One region of the Pseudomonas sp. SMV71 genome, then DNA from elsewhere that is predicted to be linked to it. Evidence: predicted binding sites of a transcription regulator. Region 1 holds the regulator's gene; each other region holds the start of a gene.
The links. The regulator FliA, encoded in region 1, starts transcription of late flagellar genes. The targets are predictions, from matches to a motif close to CTAAAGTTTNNNNNNNNNNNGCCGNTAA.
Positions count from the first base shown of each region.

Region 2: the regulator FliA is predicted to act here: its motif matches at 3,056-3,083, upstream of flgM (flagellar biosynthesis anti-sigma factor FlgM).
Region 3: the regulator FliA is predicted to act here: its motif matches at 5,514-5,541, upstream of ACLEJQ_RS11785 (flagellar protein MotY).

Region 1 covers NZ_JBKGGU010000011.1:121,955-129,355, forward strand. The annotation lists gene ACLEJQ_RS13550 (protein-glutamate methylesterase/protein-glutamine glutaminase) at 1-250, opposite strand, end outside; gene ACLEJQ_RS13555 (chemotaxis protein CheA) at 299-2,581, opposite strand; gene ACLEJQ_RS13560 (protein phosphatase CheZ) at 2,874-3,659, opposite strand; gene ACLEJQ_RS13565 (chemotaxis response regulator CheY) at 3,678-4,049, opposite strand; gene fliA (RNA polymerase sigma factor FliA) at 4,209-4,952, opposite strand; gene fleN (flagellar synthesis regulator FleN) at 4,949-5,779, opposite strand; gene flhF (flagellar biosynthesis protein FlhF) at 5,896-7,245, opposite strand; gene flhA (flagellar biosynthesis protein FlhA) at 7,257-7,401, opposite strand, start outside.
Region 2 covers NZ_JBKGGU010000009.1:94,957-102,357, reverse strand. The annotation lists gene ACLEJQ_RS11275 (MFS transporter) at 1-1,124, shown strand, start outside; gene ACLEJQ_RS11270 (flagellar brake protein) at 1,357-2,103, opposite strand; gene ACLEJQ_RS11265 (flagella synthesis protein FlgN) at 2,196-2,663, opposite strand; gene flgM (flagellar biosynthesis anti-sigma factor FlgM) at 2,711-3,019, opposite strand; gene flgA (flagellar basal body P-ring formation chaperone FlgA) at 3,194-3,958, opposite strand; gene ACLEJQ_RS11250 (chemotaxis protein CheV) at 4,037-4,963, shown strand; gene cheR (protein-glutamate O-methyltransferase CheR) at 5,018-5,845, shown strand; gene flgB (flagellar basal body rod protein FlgB) at 6,197-6,604, shown strand; gene flgC (flagellar basal body rod protein FlgC) at 6,608-7,051, shown strand; gene flgD (flagellar hook assembly protein FlgD) at 7,067-7,401, shown strand, end outside.
Region 3 covers NZ_JBKGGU010000009.1:208,352-215,752, reverse strand. The annotation lists gene ACLEJQ_RS11820 (molybdopterin oxidoreductase family protein) at 1-1,077, shown strand, start outside; gene grxD (Grx4 family monothiol glutaredoxin) at 1,177-1,515, shown strand; gene bfr (bacterioferritin) at 1,744-2,217, opposite strand; gene ACLEJQ_RS11805 (bacterioferritin-associated ferredoxin) at 2,416-2,634, opposite strand; gene ACLEJQ_RS11800 (peroxiredoxin) at 2,929-3,531, shown strand; gene rnt (ribonuclease T) at 3,727-4,404, opposite strand; gene pyrC (dihydroorotase) at 4,401-5,447, opposite strand; gene ACLEJQ_RS11785 (flagellar protein MotY) at 5,637-6,638, shown strand; gene ACLEJQ_RS11780 (argininosuccinate synthase) at 6,767-7,401, shown strand, end outside.

The DNA.
Region 1 (7,401 bases):
GGGAAGAGAACATCAAAACCGGGGTCGGGCAGCGCTGCATGATATGCCGCACCGCCGTGATGCCATCCATCATCGGCATCTCGTAGTCCATGGTGATCACGTCCGGCTTGAGCGCCAGCGCCTGATCGATTGCCTCTTTACCGTTGGTTGCGGTGCCCACGACTTGAATCGTCGTGTCCGCCGAAAGAATTTCCGAGACGCGGCGGCGGAAAAACCCCGAATCGTCCACCACCAGGACTTTAACGACCATAAACACTCCGTTAGACGAGGCGCGGCTCGAAGCCACGCCCCTCCAGAATCAAATACGCCGTGCGGCGTAACGCTTGAGCATGCTAGGCACATCGAGAATCAACGCGATGCGGCCGTCGCCGGTGATGGTAGCGCCGGACATGCCCGGGGTGCCCTGGAGCATCTTGCCCAACGGCTTGATGACCACTTCTTCCTGGCCCACGAGCTGATCGACGACAAAGCCGATCCGCTGGGTGCCCACCGAAAGGATCACCACATGGCCCTCGCCCTGCTCCACATGGGCTGCAGAGCTGACCAACCAGCGCTTGAGGTAGAACAGTGGCAGCGCCTTGTCCCGCACGATCACCACTTCCTGGCCGTCCACCACGTTGGTGCGCGACAGGTCGAGGTGGAAGATCTCGTTGACGTTGACCAGTGGGAAGGCGAACGCCTGGTTGCCCAGCATCACCATCAGGGTCGGCATGATCGCCAGGGTCAGCGGGACCTTGATGAGGATCTTCGAACCCGAGCCCTTGACCGAGTGGATGTTGATCGAACCGTTGAGCTGGGAAATCTTGGTCTTCACCACGTCCATACCCACGCCGCGGCCCGACACGTCGGAAATCTCGGTCTTGGTGGAGAAGCCCGGGGCGAAGATCAGGTTGTAGCACTCGGTGTCGCTCAGGCGATCGGCGGCATCCTTGTCCATCACCCCGCGTTTCACCGCGATGGCACGCAACACTTCCGGGTCCATGCCCTTGCCGTCGTCGGAGATCGACAACAGGATGTGATCGCCTTCCTGCTCGGCGGCCAGGATCACCTTGCCGCTGCGGACCTTGCCCGCGGCTTCACGCTCTTCCGGCGACTCGATACCGTGGTCGACCGCGTTGCGCACCAAGTGGACCAGCGGGTCGGCCAGGGCCTCGACAAGGTTCTTGTCGAGGTCGGTCTCTTCACCCACCAGTTCCAGGTTGATTTCTTTCTTGAGCTGGCGAGCCAGGTCGCGAACCAGGCGTGGGAAACGCCCGAAGACTTTCTTGATCGGTTGCATCCGGGTCTTCATGACCGCGGTCTGCAAGTCAGCCGTGACCACGTCGAGGTTCGACACGGCCTTGGACATGGCTTCGTCCTGGCTGTTGAGGCCCAGGCGCACCAGGCGGTTACGCACCAGCACCAGTTCGCCGACCATGTTCATGATCTCGTCCAGGCGCGCGGTGTCGACCCGCACGGTGGTCTCGGCTTCGCTGGCCGGTTTTTCCGGTGGCGGCGCGGCGGCGGCGCGGGCTGGCGCCGGGGCGGCGGCCGCGGCAGGCTTGGGCGCCTCGGCTTTCGGTTCCGGCGCCTTGGCGGCGGGCTTTGGCGCAGCCTTGGCCACCGGCGTAGCCGTGGTGGCAGCAGCAGGCGCAGCGGAGGTCGTAGCGACTTCGCTGAACTTGCCTTTGCCGTGCAATTCGTCGAGCAGCGATTCGAATTCCTGGTCAGTGATCAGATCACTACCAGCCACAGCGGCGGCGGGCTGGGCCGGCGCCGGCGCCGAAGCGATGGCCGAGTCCAGCGCGTCGACGGCAAAGGTACCCTTGCCATGCAACTGATCGAGCAAGGCTTCGAATTCGTCGTCGGTGATGTCCGAGTTGTCGCCCGCCGCTTTCGGCGCAGCGGCAGCCGCCGTGGGGGCCGCAGGAGGAACGACGGCATCGACGGCGAACTGGCCTTTGCCATGGAGCTGGTCGAGCAGCGACTCGAACTCGGCGTCGGTGATTTCATCGCTGGCAGCGGCATCGGCCGCAGGCGTTGCGGGCGCAGCAGGCGCCGCCGGAGCCTCGGCCTCGGCCTTGACGGCGTTCAGCGAGTCCAGCAGTTGTTCGAATTCATTATCGGTGATATCGCCCGACTCTTCGGCGACCGGCTCTTCGACCACCGCCTCGACGGCCGGCGCAGCTTCCGGCGCGGCTTCGTCAGCCGATTGCGGCTCGGCCAGGCGCGACAGCGCGGCGAGCAGCTCAGGTGTAGCGGGGGTAATCGGCGAGCGCTCGCGCACTTCGCTGAACATGCTGTTGACCGCATCCAGCGCTTCAAGCACCACGTCCATCAACTCTGCGTCAACGCGACGCTCACCCTTGCGCAGGATGTCGAACACGTTCTCGGCAATGTGACAGCACTCCACCAGCTCGTTGAGCTGGAGGAAGCCGGCGCCTCCTTTTACAGTGTGGAAACCGCGAAAAATTGCATTGAGCAGATCCGCATCATCCGGTCGGCTTTCCAGCTCGACCAGTTGCTCGGAAAGTTGCTCTAGAATCTCGCCGGCCTCAACCAGGAAATCCTGAAGGATCTCTTCATCGGCGCCGAAGCTCATTAATGGCTGCTCCTAAAACAGGTAGGTCGTGATGACGGTTAATGCCGGATTGCGTTGGAGCTGTGAGCGTGCCAGGCAAGGCGCGAGACGCGGGTAAGGGTTGTTTCCTTACCAAGTTTCGCAACGCGGCATGGCGCGCTCACAGCTCCAACCCTCCGGGCCGCGCCCCACAAGGCGCAAGCCGTCGTTACTCGTCGTTCATTTGGAAAACCAAACCGCACTCCTCGTGCCTAGTCTTGCGCCTTGTGGGGCACGGCGCGACCGGCATTAACCGTCATCACGACCTACAAACTCAGAATCCAAGGCTGGACAGCAAATCGTCCACATCGTCCTGACCGGACACAACGTCTTCTCTTTTATCGGCATGAATCTGCGGACCTTCACCCTGAGAGAGATGTTTTTGTGGATCTTTTTCTGCAAGTATCGCTGCACGGTCGTGTTCGATGCCTGCAAAGCGGTCAACCTGGCTGGCCATCAGCACCAGCTTGAGCAGATTGCTTTCCACTTCGGTGACCAGTTGGGTCACCCGCTTGATGACCTGGCCGGTCAGGTCCTGATAGTCCTGGGCCAGCAAGATATCGTTGAGGTTGCTTGCAACGGCGCGGCCTTCGGTGCTGCTGCGCGTCAGAAAAGCGTCAACCCGACGGGCCAGTTCCCGGAACTCTTCAGCCCCGACTTCGCGCCGCATGAAGCGCCCCCAGTCGGTGCTCAAGGCCTGGGCTTCTTCGCTCAGGCCATTGACCAGCGGCGTGGCATTTTCCACCAGGTCCATGGTGCGGTTGGCCGCAGCCTCGGTCAGCTTGACCACATAACCCAGACGCTCGGTGGCGTCGGTGATCTGCGAGACTTCCTCGGCCTGCGGCATGTGCGGGTCGATCTGGAAATTGACAATCGCGCTGTGCAATTCACGCGTGAGCTTGCCCACTTCCTGATACAGACCGCGGTCACGGGTCTGGTTGAGCTCATGGATCATTTGAACCGCATCGCCAAAACGACCTTTTTCAAGGCTCTCGACCAGTTCGCGGGCATGTTTTTTCAGGGTCGATTCGAAATCGCCCATAGAAGATTCGTTATCCATAGCTCCCCCGTGGCGCCGTTAACCGATGCGTTCGAAGATTTTTTCGATCTTCTCTTTCAACGCCTGGGCCGTGAAGGGTTTGACCACATAGCCATTCACACCGGCCTGGGCCGCTTCGATGATCTGCTCGCGCTTGGCTTCGGCAGTCACCATCAGCACCGGCAGGTGCTTGAGCTTTTCATCGGCACGCACCTGGCGCAGCAGGTCGATGCCGGTCATGCCTGGCATGTTCCAGTCGGTGACCAGGAAATCGAAGTTACCGCTGTGCAACATCGGGAGCGCGGTGGTCCCGTCATCTGCTTCGGCCGTGTTGGTGAACCCGAGGTCACGCAACAGGTTTTTAATGATCCGCCGCATCGTTGAAAAATCATCAACGATGAGGATTTTCATGTTCTTGTCCAATTCGACCTCCAAGCAGTCTTAAACGCGTCCAGCACCTGAACGCGCCATTTCAATCAATTCCGGCACAACACTCGACAACGGTCTGGAGCGCTGCACGTGGCTGGCGCATGACTGGCCAATCTCGTTCGCAATCGCTCCACACGCCTGTCAGCGCGCTCGCCACTCCCCCAAACGCCCCCGCAAGCGGGCCGCGCACTGGCTGTGTAACTGGCTGACCCGCGATTCGCTGACCCCCAGGACCTCACCGATCTCCTTGAGGTTCAGCTCTTCGTCGTAGTACAGCGCCAAGACCAGCCGCTCACGCTCCGGCAAATTGGCAATCGCTTCGGCCAGCGCGCTCTGGAACCGTTCATCTTCCAGGTCACGCGCAGGCTCCATGTGAGTACTTGCGCCATCCTCATGCAGCCCTTCATGTTCGCCGTCCTGCAACAGGTCGTCGAAACTGAACAGGCGGCTGCCCAAGGTATCGTTCAAAATCCCGTAGTAATCATCGAGACTCAACTGGAGTTCGGCCGCAACCTCGTGATCTTTAGCGTCGCGCCCGGTTTTAGCTTCAATTGCCCGGATCGCGTCGCTGACCATGCGCGTATTACGGTGCACCGAGCGCGGCGCCCAATCGCCCTTGCGGACCTCATCGAGCATTGCCCCGCGAATGCGGATCCCGGCATACGTCTCGAAGCTGGCGCCTTTGCTCGCGTCGTATTTGTTCGCCACCTCGAGCAGGCCGATCATGCCGGCCTGGATCAGGTCCTCGACCTGAACACTGGCCGGCAGGCGCGCCAGCAAGTGGTACGCGATACGCTTGACCAGGGGCGCATAACGCTCGATCAGTTCGTATTGGGCGTCCCGTGCCGATTTTTTGTAGAGATGGTTGTAACCGCTTGCAGTCATAGCACGGGCCCTGCTGTTTGTTGCACGAGACGCTCGACGAAAAATTCCAGATGACCGCGCGGATTGGCCGGCAAGGGCCAGCTATCGACCTTCTGGGCGATTGCCTTGAATGCCAGCGCGCATTTGGAACGTGGAAAAGCTTCATAAACGGCACGTTGCTTCTGAACCGCCTTACGCACGCTTTCGTCGTAAGGCACCGCACCCACGTATTGTAGGGCGACATCCAGGAAGCGATCCGTGACCTTGGTCAGCTTGGCGAACAGGTTGCGCCCCTCCTGCGGGCTCTGGGCCATGTTGGCCAGGACGCGGAAGCGGTTCATGCCGTAGTCGCGATTCAATAACTTGATCAGGGCATAGGCGTCGGTGATGGACGTGGGTTCATCGCAGACCACCAGCAGCACTTCCTGGGCGGCGCGTACGAAACTGACGACGGAGTCGCCGATACCTGCGGCGGTGTCGATCACCAGCACATCAAGGTTGTCACCGATATCGCTGAACGCCTGGATCAGGCCGGCGTGCTGGGCCGGAGTCAGGTGGACCATGCTCTGGGTGCCGGAAGCGGCCGGCACGATGCGAATCCCGCCCGGCCCCTGCAACAGCACGTCGCGCAGTTCACAACGGCCTTCGATGACGTCCGCCAGGGTGCGCTTGGGGGTAAGCCCCAGCAATACGTCGACGTTCGCCAGGCCCAGGTCGGCGTCCAGCAGCATGACCCGTCGGCCAAGCTCTGCCAGAGCCAGGGACAAGTTCACTGACACGTTAGTCTTCCCGACGCCACCTTTGCCGCCGGTCACCGCGATCACCTGTACGGGATGCATGCTGCCCATGTTCGTTCTTTACCTTGTCTTACGTAGACGGAGGCCACATTACTGGCTGCGCGTTCACACACGGAACAATGCATGGCAGACCATCGATGTAGGTACAAAAAATACTCATGATAACCTCAGCCGACCTGCTTGGTCGGGCTGTGGTAGATATCAGCGAACATGTCAGCCATGGCTTCTTCGCTGGGTTCTTCCTGCATTTGCACACTCACGGCACGGCTGACCAGTTGGTGACGGCGCGGCAGATGCAAATCATCCGGGATCCGCGGCCCGTCGGTCAGGTATGCCACCGGCAGATCGTGTCCGATCGCCAGGCTCAGTACCTCGCCCAGGCTTGCCGTTTCGTCCAGCTTAGTCAGGATGCAGCCGGCCAGCCCGCAGCGCTTGTAGCTGTGGTATGCGGCGGTTAGAACCTGCTTCTGGCTGGTGGTTGCCAACACGAGATAATTTTTTGACTTGATGCCGCGCCCGGCCAGGCTTTCGAGCTGCATGCGCAGGGCCGGATCGCTGGCTTGCAGGCCGGCGGTGTCGATCAGCACGACGCGCTTGCGCAGCAAAGGCTCCAACGCCTGGGCCAGGGATTGACCCGGATCCACCTGGGTCACCGACACATTGAGGATCCGCCCCAGGGTCTTGAGTTGCTCCTGGGCACCGATACGGAAACTGTCCATGCTCACCAGTGCAATGCTCTGGGCACCATATTTAAGTACATAACGGGCCGCGAGCTTGGCCAGGGTGGTGGTCTTGCCCATGCCGGCCGGACCGACCATGGCGATCACACCGCCCTCTTCCAATGGCTCGACTTCCGGCGTGGCAATCATCCGCGCCAGGTGCGCCAGCAACATGCGCCAGGCCTGGCGCGGCTCTTCGATACCGTTGATCAGCGCCAGCAGGTCGCGGGACAACGGACCGGACAGGCCGATGCGCTGCAGGCGACGCCACAGGTTGGCCTGGGCTGGACGGCTGCCTTGCAGCTGGTTCCAGGCCAGGGAGCCGAGCTGGACTTCCATCAGCTCGCGCAGACTGTTGAGTTCCGAACGCATCGAGTCAAGGGCTCGCGGGTCGACGCCACGGGCAGGCGCTGCCGGGGCCGGCTCGGCACGGCGCGGTTCAGCCGGGGTCGGCTCGATCAGCGGTTCGGCTGCGGTCAATGGCAGGCCGGCGGTCAATGGCTGACCGGCGAACAATTGACGATTGGTGCCCGCCGCAGCCTCGCCTTCGTGGCTGCGCAGGCTCAGTTCAGCCTGGGCGCTGGCGATGCGCGATTGGGTCTTGCGCAGCTCATCCTCGAGTTCCATGTTCGGAACGCGTGGGGCCAGCGCCGACAGTTTGTAGTCCAGGGCCGCCGTCAGTTCCACACCGCCAGCGATCCGGCGATTGCCGATGATGGCTGCTTCAGCGCCCAGCTCGTCACGAACCAGTTTCATGGCCTGACGCATGTCGGCGGCGAAAAAACGCTTCACTTGCATAAACCACTACCTCAGCCGTTGGGCCCTACTGTCGCAACGATGGTCACTTGCTTGTTGTCCGGTATTTCCTGGTACGCCAGCACATGCAGCCCCGGGACCGCGAGGCGTCCGAACCGCGAGAGCATCGCGCGAATCGGACCGGCCACCAGCAGGATC
Region 2 (7,401 bases), on a different contig from region 1:
GGATCGTTGGCGCGGCGGTCCTGGGGCACGGTCTGGTGAACTGGTTGCCGGCCTGGATCGTGCTACGGATGATCGTGGGCCTGGGCATGATGTGCCAGTACATGGTCATCGAAAGCTGGCTCAACGAGCAGGCCGACGCCAAGCAGCGTGGCGTGGTGTTCAGCGGCTACATGATTGCCTCGTACTTGGGGTTGGTGCTGGGCCAGCTGATCCTGGTCATGCATCCGGCCCTGGGGCTGGAACTGCTGATGCTGGTGGCGCTGTGTTTTGCCCTGTGTCTGGTGCCGGTCGCGCTGACCCGGCGGATTCACCCGGCACCGCTGCGTCCGGCACCGATGGAGCCGCGTTTTTTCATCAAGCGGGTGCCGCAGTCGCTGAGCACCGTGCTGGGCTCGGGACTGATCGTCGGCTCGTTCTATGGCCTGGCGCCGTTGTATGCCTCGCAGCAGGGTTTGTCCACCGAGCAGGTCGGTCTGTTCATGGGTAGCTGCATCTTTGCCGGATTGCTGGTCCAGTGGCCGTTGGGCTGGTTGTCCGACCGTTATGACCGGGCGATGCTGATCCGCTGCTTTGCGCTGTTCCTCGCGGTCTGCGCGATGCCGCTGGCGATTCTGCAGCAGGTGCCGCTTGAGGTGCTGTTCGTGGCCGGCTTCTGCTGTTCGCTGGTCCAGTTCTGCCTGTATCCATTGGCGGTGGCGTTCTCCAACGACCACGTCGAAGGTGATCGGCGGGTGTCGCTGACGGCGATGCTGCTGGTGACCTACGGTGTTGGCGCCAGTATCGGGCCACTGGTGGCGGGGGTGCTGATGAAAATGTTCGGCAGTCACATGTTGTATGCCTTTTCTGCCTTCTTCGCCCTGGTGCTGGTGTGGCGGATCCGGCCGAAAGCGGTGACCAACCTGCATCAGGTCGACGACGCGCCGTTGCATCACGTTGCCATGCCGGACAGCATGTCGAGTTCGCCGCTGGTGGCCTGTCTCGACCCGCGGGTGGACGAGCAGGTGGTGCAAGATCAGATGCAGGCGCCGGCCACTCCGGACGTTGAGCCAGGGCCCGAGCCCGAGCCCGAGCATGAAACGGTGGCGGAGACTGATGCAGCGGACTTCACCCAGGCCACGCCTTGAGGTTGTCGGCGATAAAGGCGTCAACAATTGGTACACCGCGGTGGCGCCTATCGCGAGCAGGGGGTTTGTGTTGGGCGAGTCATCCCAAGCCACATCGATCTACTGTGGGAGCGAGCCTGCTCGCGATGAGGCCAGCGCAAGCACAGCAATGCCTGGAGTGAGGATATCCAGAAAGGCATAAAAAACGGGCAGTCACCGCAAGGGACTGCCCGTTTTTTTCAAAAGCTTGGAATCAGAGCTCGTCTTTATCGAAACGACGGGCTTCACGCTGGAGTTGATAGACAAAGCGCTCGACCTGACGCTGCACCAGACCGCTGACATTATGGAAGCGCACGCCGGCGAAGGTGGTGTTGATTCGTTCTTCGAAATGCAGGTGGCGCAACTCGACCGGTGCAGTCATGTTGCCAAAGGGCAGGGCGGCGATGAAGCGCTCATAGACCTGGCCCAATTGCAGGCGTTCGGTGATGTCGCCTTCGAAGCGCAGCTTGCAGCCGGTGGCCGAGATGTCCAGGAGCTTGCCGCTGACCGGGGACTTGAGCTTATCGCCACCCAGTTCGACGCTCACCAGTTGCGTCAGTTTCAGAGCGGCGCGAAAGGCGTTGCGGCGCTGGTGATAAACCACTTCCTCAGGCAGGGCGCCACGATAGCAGCGACCATCCTTGGACTCATCGATGGTCAGCGGACCGTTGCTTTCCCAGGCGATACGCACACCGTCATGGAAGCCTTCGACACGAAACGGCTCGCCTGCCAGCAGGAAGCGTTCGCCATCACGCGGAATCATTTCATCCAGGGCAATGGTGTTGTTCTCGCGATCCACATTCACCAGATAGCTTTGAAAACGCTGGGTGCGTTCGTGAAAGGTAATGATCAGCGGGTCGTGGCTTTCCTGCAGCATCCGCAGGTTGCCGGAGATTTCCAGAGGCGTGGTGAGGACCTTCGGTGGCTGCGGAGCATCATCCGCGTTTGAGGCATTGAACACGGTAGGTCAATCTCCAGGCAAAATACGACTACGAGTAGCTAGCATTTTGCCAGCATGTCTCGCGCGTTGATAGAGCACAGGCGCTGTTCCTTTTACGCCTGACTGAGCGGGCGGTGCTTGACCATCCGGGCGGTCGAGCCGCTGGCGTCATACAGCGTCGGGATTTCGCCGCCGTTGAGGATACGCAACTGATTGGCGGTGGCGGCCTGCTGGGTCAGGATCGACTGGCCATTACGCGCATTGGTCGCTTGGCACTGGGCGAGCAGGTCATTGAGGACTTTGCTCTGGGACAGCAATTGATCGCCGATCGACGACTGGCTGGCCAGTTGCTCGAGGCCTTCGTGAGTGGCGGGCAGGTTGAGGCTGATGAGGATCTCGCTGCGCTTGCGGCCATGCTGGTCGAGCAGAATGATCAATGCCTGCTTCTGCGCCAGGATATTTTCCAGCAGAGGCATGTCGCGACCGTGCAACGCCACGGATTCGGCCTGCAGTAATTCCAGCAGCTGTTGCGCTGGAGCGAAGTCGTCGATGATCAGTTGCAATAAATTCGTGTCGTGCATGGCTGGCCTTGGGTCTTGAGCGTCCAAAAGCCTGCGCAGGCGGCGGCCTAGCGCTGGGCTTCGAAGTTGAGCAGTTTGCTGGCTACGCGGTTGCTGTCGACTTTATAGCTGCCATCGGCGATTGCTGCTTTCAATTCGGCCACGCGGGCTTTATCGACGACAGGTTGATCGCGCAGCTTGTCAGTGACCTTCTGCAACTGCTGGGCCTCAGTGCTGAGGTGTACGGACTCTCCGGTGTTGACCTTTTCGGCCTGGGTAGGCAGCGGTGCGGACTTGTCGGTTTCCTTGCTCGCGCTGGTACGGGTAGTGCCTGGCAACGGTGAAGAGCTGTTTAAACGATTGAAGTCGATGACCATGGTAGAAAACCTCTGGATATTTGGACGCTTGCCATGTTCTCGGCCATCCCTGAAAAAACTTTAGGCTCATTTATTCAATGAACATGCGCACGTCTGCGCAAGCCTTCGTATAAAGGCACAGTCTAGGGAACACCGGGGTCAAGCGCCAGCTTTGTACCCGTCTCTACCAAGTCTCTACATGGCCACTTCCACCTGGCCGGGGGCCATGACCTGCGCTTTGATTACCCGTTGGGAGTTGAGGTTTTTCACCCGGATCTGTTCCCGCATACCGCCATTGGACAAGGCCTCGCCGGGCATCCGTACCGCCAGGGTACCGCTGCGGGCGGTGATGACCACCTGGTCGCCCTTGCGTACCACTTCGGCTTGCTCCAGATGCACCAGGGTGACAACTTGGTCGGCTACCATTGGTCGGACAAGTTTCTGCCCGATGGCCTGATCCACCGACGTCAGGAAACCCTGGGTGATCTGGCTGATGTCGCGTTCGCGCAGCACGACGTCCTGGGGCTCGACGATCCCGGCCCGTTTGAGCGGACGAGTGGTCGTGACGATTTCCCGATACAGGCGCACTTGAGCCGGTACGAACACGGTCCACGGGGCGGCGCTGTCGCAACGAACCTTGACCGTGACGCGACCCAGGGGCCGGGCCGGACTCTCCAGCGAGGCAGTCAATTCCTTGTCGCACATCGGCATGCGCAGGCGCGGGTCGAGCTGGTTGACTTCGATTTCATAGCGACCTTCGGTTTGACTGGTAGCCAGGTAGTCTTCTACGGTGAATTCAAGAAAGCCCTGAGTGACGCCGATAAGGAGATCAGGCAAGGTAACCGGAGCATCTGCCAGGGCAGGGCGGCCCGAAGCGAACAGGCAGACAGCCAGCAGTGCACCGAGCCAGTAGCGGCAGTGAGTGGTCAGGCGTCGAGAAAATGTCGTTTGTGCGTTCATGCCGGTTGAATAGCAAGCCCCGTGCCGTTTAATGATTCAGGCGCGTCGGACACATTAGCGTTAGGTAGGAGTCAGGGCATGGCGGGAGTAATGGATTCAGTAAACCAGCGCACTCAGCTGGTGGGTCAGAATCGCCTGGAGCTGTTGTTGTTCCGTCTCGACGGACAGCAAATGTATGGGATCAACGTATTCAAGGTGCGCGAGGTGCTGCAATGCCCCAAGCTGACCCTGATGCCCAAGTCCAGTCCCGTCGTGTGCGGTGTGGCGAATATTCGCGGAGCGACGATCCCGATCCTCGATCTGGCAATGGCGACCGGTTCCGGTCGGCTGCTGGACCAGAGCAATCCGTTCGTGATCATCACTGAGTACAACACCAAGACCCAGGGCTTCCTGGTGCGCTCGGTGGAACGCATCGTCAACATGAACTGGGAAGAGATCCATCCACCGCCCAAGGGCACCGGTCGTGATCACTACCTGACGGCAGTGACCCGGGTCGACAACCAGTTGGTGGAAATCATCGACGTGGAGAAAATCCTCGCCGAAGTTGCGCCGACCCCGGAAGCCATTTCCGTCGGTGTGGTGGATGCCGAGACCCAGCACAAGGCGATTTCGCTGCGGGTGCTGACCGTCGATGACTCGTCGGTGGCACGCAAGCAGGTGACGCGTTGCCTGCAGACCATCGGTGTCGAAGTGGTGGCGCTGAACGACGGGCGCCAGGCGCTGGACTACCTGCGCAAGCTGGTGGAAGAGGGCAAGAAGCCCGAAGAAGAATTCCTGATGATGATCTCGGACATCGAGATGCCGGAGATGGACGGCTACACCCTGACCTCGGAGATCCGCAGCGATCCGCGTATGCAGAAGCTGCACATCATCCTGCACACCTCGTTGTCCGGGGTTTTCAACCAGGCGATGGTCAAGAAGGTCGGTGCCGACGATTTCCTGGCGAAATTCCGGCCCGATGATCTGGCGTCCCGGGTGGTCGATCGGATCAAGACAGCAGGATAAAAGGTCGGGCGCGTTGTGCGCCCGGCAAATCAATACAATGAAAGAGGCGGCATCTTGTCTACGGGTAATTTGGATTTCGAACAGTTCCGGGTCTTCCTGGAAAAAGCCTGTGGCATATTGCTTGGTGAGAACAAGCAATACTTGGTGTCGAGCCGTCTCAACAAATTGATGGAGCAACAGGGCCTCAAATCGTTGGGCGAGCTGGTGCAGCGTATCCAGACCCAGCCGCGCAGTGGGCTGCGCGAGATGGTGGTGGATGCGATGACCACCAACGAAACCTTGTGGTTTCGTGACACCTATCCATTCGAGGTATTGAAGAACAAGGTACTGCCGGCGGCCATCAAGGCCAGTCCGGGGCAGCGCTTGCGGATCTGGTCGGCGGCGTGTTCGTCGGGACAGGAACCGTACTCGATCTCGATGTCCATCGATGAATTCGAGCGGACCAATATCGGCCAGTTGAAGGGCGGCGTGCAAATCGTCGCCACCGACTTGTCGGGGTCCATGCTCACCAACTGCAAGACCGGCGAGTACGATAGCCTGGCCATCGGCCGTGGCCTGTCGCCTGATCGCCTGCAACGCTACTTCGACCCGAAAGGTCCGGGGCGCTGGGTGGTCAAGGCGCCGATCAAGAATCGTGTGGAGTTCCGCTCGTTCAACCTGCTGGACAGCTATGCCAGCCTGGGCAAATTCGACATCGTGTTCTGCCGCAACGTGCTGATCTATTTCTCCGCTGAAGTGAAGAAAGACATCCTGCTGCGGATCCACGGCACCCTGAAGCCGGGCGGTTATCTGTTCCTCGGCGCCTCAGAGGCGTTGAATGGCTTGCCGGATCATTACCAGATGGTGCAGTGCAGTCCGGGGATCATCTATCAGGCGAAGTGATTGGCCGGTGTGTCAAAAAACGGGAGCCCTCTAAGGCTCCCGTTTTTTTGCCTGTCAACTTCCATCAAATCCCCCCAATCTTCTGTGGGAGCGGGCTTGCTCGCGAAGGCGATCCAATAGAGACATTGATGCCGCCTGATACACCGCTTTCGCGGGCAAGCCCGCTCCCACAATTTCGCCATTGACGCTGAGAGCGGCAGAAAAGCGGCAGTCAAGCGGAAGCCCATTGCCGCTTTTCTGGCATTGCCGCCTTGCCGCTGCCCGCAAAGCCCCGGTTTATGGGCTTTTGGAAAGTGGCACGACGCTTGCTATAACCATCGTACGTACATTGGTCACTCAAAGGTTTGTGCCATGAGCATCAGCTTCGATAAAGCGCTCGGTATCCATGAAAAGGCCCTGAGCTTCCGCGCCCAGCGTGCCGAAGTCCTGGCCAACAACATTGCCAACGCCGATACCCCGAACTACAAGGCTCGGGACCTGGACTTCTCCAAAGTGCTCGCCGAGCAGAACGAGAGGACCAAGAACGGTAGCTTTGCCCTGAACATGACCAACAGCCGTCATATCGAGGCCGAGGGCCTGGGCAATGGCGATGAGTCGCTGATGTATCGCACGCCGATGCAACCTTCGATTGACCAGAACACCGTGGACGCTCAGCTGGAACAGTCCAACTACGCGGAAAACTCCGTGAACTTCCAGGCCAGCTTCACCCTGCTCAACAGCAAATTCAAAGGGCTGGTATCGGCCCTGCGCGGAGAGTAATCCATGTCGATCGCGAGCGTATTCAACATTGCCGGCAGTGCCATGAGTGCCCAGACCACTCGCCTGAACACCGTCGCCAGTAACATTGCCAACGCCGAAACCGTTTCGTCGAGCATCGACCAGACCTACCGCGCGCGCCACCCGGTCTTCGCCACTATGTTCCAAGGCGGTCAGTCCGGCGGCAGCGACTCGCTGTTCCAGGAGCAGGACGCAGCCGGGCAGGGTGTGCAGGTGCTGGGCGTGGTCGAGGACCAGAGCAATCTGGAAGCGCGTTATGAGCCAAACCATCCGGCTGCCGACGCCAAGGGTTATGTCTACTACCCGAATGTCAACGTGGTCGAAGAAATGGCCGACATGATTTCCGCCAGTCGTTCGTTCCAGACCAACGCCGAAATGATGAACACCGCCAAAACCATGATGCAGAAGGTCCTGACCCTGGGTCAGTGATAAGGGGCGAGTCACATGAGCGTTACTAACACCACCGGCGGTTTGAGCCTCAACGAAATCCTGGCCAACTCTTCGGTCAAGACCAACAAGCCCTCCGATGCCTTGGGCTCGTTGACGGGTGCGGCGACCGGCAAGAAGGAACTGGGCAAGGATGCGTTCCTGCAATTGCTGGTCACTCAGCTCAAGAACCAGAACCCGCTGGAACCCCAGGACAACGGCGAGTTCGTGGCTCAGCTGGCGCAGTTCAGCAGCCTGGAGGGCATCACCACCCTCAACCAGACCGTGAGCGGCATCGCCGGCAACTACAACTCCTCGCAAGCCTTGCAGGCCTCGTCGCTGGTGGGGCGTTC
Region 3 (7,401 bases), on a different contig from region 1:
ACGACTTCCGGCGGCCATTTCAACCGTTGGCAGAGCCGCGTCTCCGGGCGCCCGGAGTATGCCGGTGAGTTGCCGGTATCGGCCCTGTCCGAGGAAATGCTGACCGAAGGCGAAGGGCAGATTCGGGCGCTGGTCACCGTCGCTGGCAACCCGGTGTTGTCCACCCCCAACGGGCGGCAACTGGAGCAGGCGCTGGATGGCCTGGAGTTCATGGTCAGCGTCGATCTGTATATCAACGAAACCACGCGCTACGCCGACCTGATCCTGCCGTCCACCTCGGCGCTGGAAAACGACCATTACGACACCACGTTCAACCTGTTTGCGGTGCGCAACGTGACCCGCTTCAACCGGGCGATCCTGCCCAAGCCCGAGGGGGCCTTGCACGACTGGGAAATCTTCGTCGGCCTGGCCAAGGCCTTCGCCGCCAGAACCGGCAAGGAACTCAAGCCGACCCTGCCGCCGGCGCAGATGATTGATCTGGGCCTGCGCTATGGGGCGTATGGCGATGCTTCACCACACAAGTTGTCCCTGGCAACCCTGTTCGACCATCCCCATGGCATCGATCTTGGCCCCCTCAAGCCCAACCTGGCGGCGCGTCTGAGAACCGAGAACCAACGGATACAGGCCGCGCCGGCGGTCATACTCGCCGACATTGCTCGCTTTGCCGCGTTGCAAGCACCGCAACCGGATGAGTTGCTGATGATTGGGCGACGCCACGTGCGCAGCAACAACTCCTGGATGCATAACTTCCATCGGCTGGTCAAAGGCAAGCCTCGTCATCAACTGCTGATGCACCCGGATGATCTCGCCACTCGGGGGCTCGTCGACGGGCAGCGGGTAAAGGTCAGTTCGCGAGTGGGCGTCATCGAAGTCGAAGTGCAAGGCAGCCTGGACATGATGAAAGGCGTGGTCAGCCTGCCACACGGTTGGGGCCACGCCCGGCCGGGCGTGCAGATGACCATCGCCCGTGGGCAGCCGGGCTCCAGCGCTAATGACTTGACCGATGACTGTCAGCTCGATGAGCTGTCCGGCAACGCGGCACTCAACGGTGTGCCGGTAAAGGTGGCGGCTGCGTGAATTTGTCCCTGGAGGAGACCGAGCAGGGCGCTCGGCTTTCCGTTACAATGCGCCACCGTGTCGACGATTTGAGTCGCGAAGTTTAAGCCGAGGTGCTCCGTGGATATCATCGAAACCATTAAAGACCAGATTGCCAACAACACTGTCCTGCTCTACATGAAAGGCTCGCCGAATGCGCCACAGTGCGGTTTCTCGGCCAAGGCTGCCCAGGCGGTGATGGCGTGTGGTGAGAAGTTTGCCTACGTGGACATCCTGCAGAACCCGGAAATCCGCGCCAACCTGCCTAAGTACGCCAACTGGCCAACCTTCCCGCAATTGTGGGTAGCGGGTGAGCTGGTCGGTGGTAGCGACATCATGACCGAGATGGCAGCTGACGGTTCGCTGCAAACCACGATCAAGGAAGCTGTCGAGAACGCAGCGAAGAAGGTCGACGCCTGATCCGAGGGCCGCTGTTCACCACTGACCCCTGTGGCTGAACGCGGACCCCTTGTGGGAGCGAGCTTGCTCGCGATAGCGGTGGGTCAGTTAGCATTTTTATACCTGACCCACCGCTATCGCGAGCAAGCTCGCTCCCACAGTGGATTGCGTATGGCCTGAAGCAGGCACAAAAAAGCCCCGCCTCTCGTCAAGAGGGCGGGGCTTTTTATTGGCTCGCCGGCGGGAAAGTTATTCTTCGCCCATCTGCGATTGCAGGTAGTTCTCAAGACCCACTTTGTCGATCAGGCCCAGTTGGGTTTCCAGCCAGTCGATGTGTTCTTCCTCGGACTCGAGAATATCTTCCAGCAGTTCGCGGCTACCAAAGTCGCCAACGCTTTCGCAATGGGCGATGGCGGCTTTCAGGTCGGCGTGGCCGGTGCGTTCGATACGCAGGTCGCACTCGAGCATTTCCCGGGTATGTTCGCCGATGTGCAGCTTGCCCAGGTCCTGGACGTTCGGCAGGCCTTCGAGAAACAGGATGCGCTTGATCAGCTTGTCCGCGTGCTTCATCTCGTCGATGGATTCGTGGTACTCGTGCTTGCCCAGCTTGTTCAGGCCCCAATCCTCGTACATGCGCGCATGCAGGAAGTATTGATTGATCGCGACCAGCTCATTGGCAAGGATCTTGTTGAGATGCTGGATGACTGTAATGTCGCCTTTCATGATGAGGCCTGCCCTGTAATAGCTGTGTATGGGGCAGAGTTTGAGCTGCGTATTTCCGAGTGTCAAACCTAAGTTATTGAATAATAAATGAAAATTAATCGGAATAAGAATGCTTGTGTTCCGCGTCTTGCCGCTAACTATTTGATTTGCGGGCATAAAAAAACCGGACATTGAGTCCGGTTCCTTGAAAAGCTGTTTTTACGCGGCGGTAAATTCCACTGGGTAGGGGATCGCTGCCTGTGCCGTCTGTGCCTTGGCGAGGGTTTCGCGAACCACTTCCTTGGCCAGGCACGCGCATTTGCCGCATTGGCTGGCTACGCCGGTGGCCTGGCGGACTTCGCGGTAGCTGCAGCAACCTTCATAGATCGCTTCGCGGATCTGTCCGTCGGTGACGCCAGTGCAGAGGCAAACATACATAAGTGAGAACCGTCGCTGGTTGTGGCCCAAGTGAGACGGATCTTAATGTTAACGAGAATGATTGTCAAAGTGGTTTCCGCGAGGCTTGGGCTAGAGCCGCGCCGGCCTGACGAACGGTTTTGGCTGGCACTCTGGCGATTTTTCGATAATGCCTAAAAACCGTTGAGGACACCCCAAATGCGCGGTGTATGATGGTCGGTCCTTGCGAAGCGGGTTCGTGTCACAGGGCTGTCGCCTCAGGATGGCAGGCTGGCCCGGACCTTGTTTTCACGTTACTACACCAGGAGATATCCAATGAGCGTACTCGTAGGCAAACAAGCCCCTGACTTCACCGTTCCAGCCGTCCTCGGCAACGGTGAAATCGTCGACAGCTTCACCCTGTCCTCGGCCATCAAAGGCAAATACGGCCTGGTGTTTTTCTACCCGCTGGACTTCACCTTCGTCTGCCCGTCCGAGCTGATCGCACTGGATCACCGCATGGACGACTTCAAGGCGCGCAACGTCGAAGTGATCGCTGTCTCGATCGACTCGCACTTCACCCACAACGCCTGGCGCAATACCCCGATCAACAACGGCGGTATCGGTCAGGTGAAATACACCATGGCTGCCGACATGAAGCACGAGATCGCCAAAGCCTACGACGTCGAGTCCGAAGGCGGCGTGGCGTTCCGTGGCGCGTTCCTGATCGACGACAAAGGCGTGGTCCGTTCGCAGATCATCAACGACCTGCCACTGGGCCGTAACATGGAAGAACTGATCCGTCTGGTCGACGCGCTGCAATTCCACGAAGAGCACGGCGAAGTCTGCCCGGCCAACTGGAAAAAAGGCGACAAGGGCATGACCGCATCGCCTGAAGGCGTTGCCGCTTACCTGGGCGAGCACGGCGACAAGCTGTAAGCGCACAAGGCATGAAAAAAACCGGCCCTCGATGGGCCGGTTTTTTTATGGGGTCTGAAGCCGGGCGCTGACCTGTGGCGAGGGAGCTTGCTCCCGCTGGGTGGCGTAGCCGCCCCAAGATATTGTGAGCGCTGCGCACTCAAGCGGGAGCAAGCTCCCTCGCCACACAGAGCAGAAGCTCGCGCCGGCAACGCCTCAGTCGTCGAAATCCTGCCAGCCGCCCATTTCCTTCCAGCGATTGACGATCCCGCAGAACAACTCGGCGGTCTTCTCGGTGTCGTAGCGGGCCGAGTGCGCCTCGCGACCATCGAAATCGATGTCGGCGGCCTGGCAAGCCTTTGCCAGTACGGTCTGGCCGTACGCCAGGCCGGCGAGGGTGGCCGTGTCGAAGCTGGAGAATGGGTGAAACGGGTTACGCTTCATGTCCAGGCGCGCGACGGCAGCGTTGAGGAAACCCAGGTCGAAGCTGCTGTTGTGGCCGACCAGGATCGCCCGCTTGCAACCGTTGGCCTTCAGCGCCTTGCGCACGCCCCGGAAGATGTCGGTCAGGGCTGTCTCTTCGCTGACCGCCATTCGCAGCGGATGGTCAAGCTTGATCCCGGTGAACTCCAGGGCCGCCGCTTCGACGTTGGCGCCCTCGAAGGGCTCGACGCGGAAGAAATAGGTGTGGTCAGGGAACACGAAGCCTTTTTCGTCCATGCCGATAGTAGTGGCGGCGATTTCCAGCAGGGCATCGGTAGCGGAGTTGAACCCGCCGGTCTCTACATCGACGACAACGGGCAGGTAGCCGCGGAAACGGGCCGCCATCGGGTGACGGGCACCGCCCGAACCACCATTGCCGTCCAGTTCATCGTCGAAATGATCTTCACTCACGCGTTTTCCTCCAGCAGGCGCCAGCGCAGTTTTTCACCGGCGCGCAGCGGGATGACGGTCTGCTCGCCGAATGGCAGGCTGACGGGGGCGGTCCATTCGTCGCGGACCAGGGTAATACGGTCGGTGTTCACCGGCAGGCCATAGAAGCGCGGGCCGTGCAGGCTGGCGAAGCCTTCGAGCTTGTCCAGTGCGTTGCGCTGCTCGAATGCCTCGGCGTACATCTCGATGGCGGCATAGGCGGTGTAGCAGCCGGCGCAGCCACAGGCCGCTTCCTTGGCGTGCCGGGCGTGGGGCGCCGAGTCCGTGCCGAGGAAAAACTTGGCGCTGCCGCTCGTGGCGGCGTCGAGCAAGGCTTCCTGATGGGTGTTGCGCTTGAGGATCGGCAGGCAATAGAAGTGCGGACGGATTCCGCCCACCAGCATGTGGTTGCGGTTGTACAGCAGGTGATGCGCGGTGATGGTCGCGCCGACGTTGGCCGGGGCCTCGTTGACGAACTGCACGGCATCGCCGGTGGTGATGTGTTCGAACACCACCTTGAGGGTCGGGAAGCGCTCCACGACGCGGCGCATGTGCTCGTCGATGAAAATTTTCTCGCGGTCGAAGACATCCACGTCGCCGCGGGTCACCTCACCGTGAATCAACAACGGCATCCCGACTTCGGCCATGGCTTCCAGCGCCGGGAAGATCTTGTCGATGCTGGTGACACCGGAATCGGAGTTGGTGGTCGCGCCGGCGGGGTACAGCTTGGCGGCGTGGACGAAGCCGCTGGCCTTGGCGTCGCGGATCTCTTCGGGCTGGGTGCGGTCGGTGAGGTACAGCACCATCAGCGGCTCGAAGCGGCTGCCGGCCGGGCGCGCGGCGAGGATGCGCTGGCGATAGCCATCGGCCTCGGCGGCATTGCGCACCGGCGGGACCAGGTTAGGCATGATGATCGCGCGCCCGAAGGTACGCGCGACATCGGCGACGGTATGGGTCAACACAGCACCATCGCGAAGATGAATATGCCAGTCGTCGGGACGCAGCAGGGTCAGGCGGTCGGACATGGGGGGCTTCCAGGCGGGTCAAACTCTGGGGAATGCTACCGGAAAAGACCGATTCAGGCACCCGCTATCAAGTTCTTGCCCAAGCGACCGATAGCTCCTACAGGTGTGCCACCAATCCGGCAGTGTCGGGAGCGGCGTCATACCCCCAAGCGTGTGTCGACCTTTGTACAAAAGCCAGTGGAGCCGCCCGTGCGCCAGCGTTATCTAGCCTTGCTCAGTGTGTTTGCCAGCCTTCCCGCGATGGCGCTCACTTTCCAGACCCGTCTGGAGAACATTGAGTGGACGGTCGAAGGTGACAAGTTCGAATGCCGGTTGAGTCAGCCGATCACCGATTTCGGCAGCGGCGAATTCGTGCGTCGGGCGGGCGAACAGGCCACATTCCGCCTCAAGGCCTATAACCCGATGCTCGGTGGCGGGTCGGCCACGTTGCTGGCAGCGGCCGCGCCCTGGCAGCCGGGGCGGGGCGACATCAACCTGGGCTCGGTCAGGATCGGCAGCGGCGACGTGCTGTTCAACAGTTCCCAGATCCAGGCGGGCCGGTTGATCAGCGGCCTGATGGAAGGTCGCAGCCCGGTGGTGCGGCGCAATACTGAAGACGGGCGGGTCTCGGAAGTCCGTCTGCTGCCCGTGCGGTTCAACAAGGCCTTCAATGACTATCAAGGTTGCGTGGCGAAGTTGTTGCCAAAGAATTTCGAGCAGGTGAAAGAAACCCAGATCGGCTTCCCGGGCGAAGAAGTCGAACTCGATGCCCGGGCCAAGGCGCAGTTGCAAGTCATGCTCGACTTCATCAAGGCCGACCCGAGCGTCAACCATGTGGAGCTGGACGGTCATTCCGACAACAGCGGCAACCGCCTGACCAACCGTGAGCTGTCGCGCCGTCGGGCCCTGGCGGTGCAAGAGTTTTTCAAGGCCAACGGTTTCCAGGAGTCGCAGATTACCGTGCGCTTCCATGGCGAACGTTATCCCTTGGTGCCCAATACCAGCGCGGCCAACCGGGCCAAGAACCGTCGTGTCGTCGTGCACTTGTCGCGCGTGCCTGTGACGCAAGTCCCGGCGCCCGCTGCACAGCCCCCAGCTCCCGCGCCTCAAGCCGCGCCGCCTGCGGCTCCGGCCAAGGTCCCGGCACCGGCTGCCGCGCCAGCCAAGGCACCTGCCGCGACGCCTGCCGCCGCGACGGCGCGTACCTCCTGAGCGGTTTTTAATCGTCGCGCTCTCGACATAATCTGTCGCTTCGTCGTCATAAGCTGTCGCGCCTCTGTAAATTATCCGCGCTGGACGTTAGACTTCACGGCTTTCCGTAGAACCCGTGGAGTGATGGCATGGCGGACGTAAACAAGGTCGTTCTGGCGTATTCCGGCGGCCTGGACACTTCGGTGATCCTCAAGTGGCTGCAGGACACTTATAACTGCGAAGTGGTGACTTTCACCGCTGACCTGGGGCAAGGCGAAGAAGTCGAGCCTGCACGCGCCAAGGCTCAGGCCATGGGCGTCAAAGAGATCTACATCGATGACCTGCGCGAAGAGTTCGTCCGCGACTTCGTGTTCCCGATGTTCCGCGCCAACACCGTCTACGAAGGCGAGTACCTGCTGGGTACTTCCATCGCCCGTCCGTTGATTGCCAAACGCCTGATCGAAATCGCCAACGAAACCGGCGCCGACGCCATTTCCCACGGTGCCACCGGCAAGGGTAACGACCAGGTGCGTTTCGAGCTGGGCGCCTATGCTCTCAAGCCCGGGGTGAAGGTCATCGCGCCATGGCGTGAATGGGACTTGCTGTCCCGTGAAAAACTGATGGACTACGCCGAGAAGCACGCGATCCCGATCGAGCGTCACGGCAAGAAGAAATCCCCGTACTCGATGGACGCCAACCTGCTGCATATCTCTTATGAGGGCGGCGTGCTGGAAGACACCTGGACCGAGCACGAAGAAGACATGTGGCGTTGGACCGTCTCCCC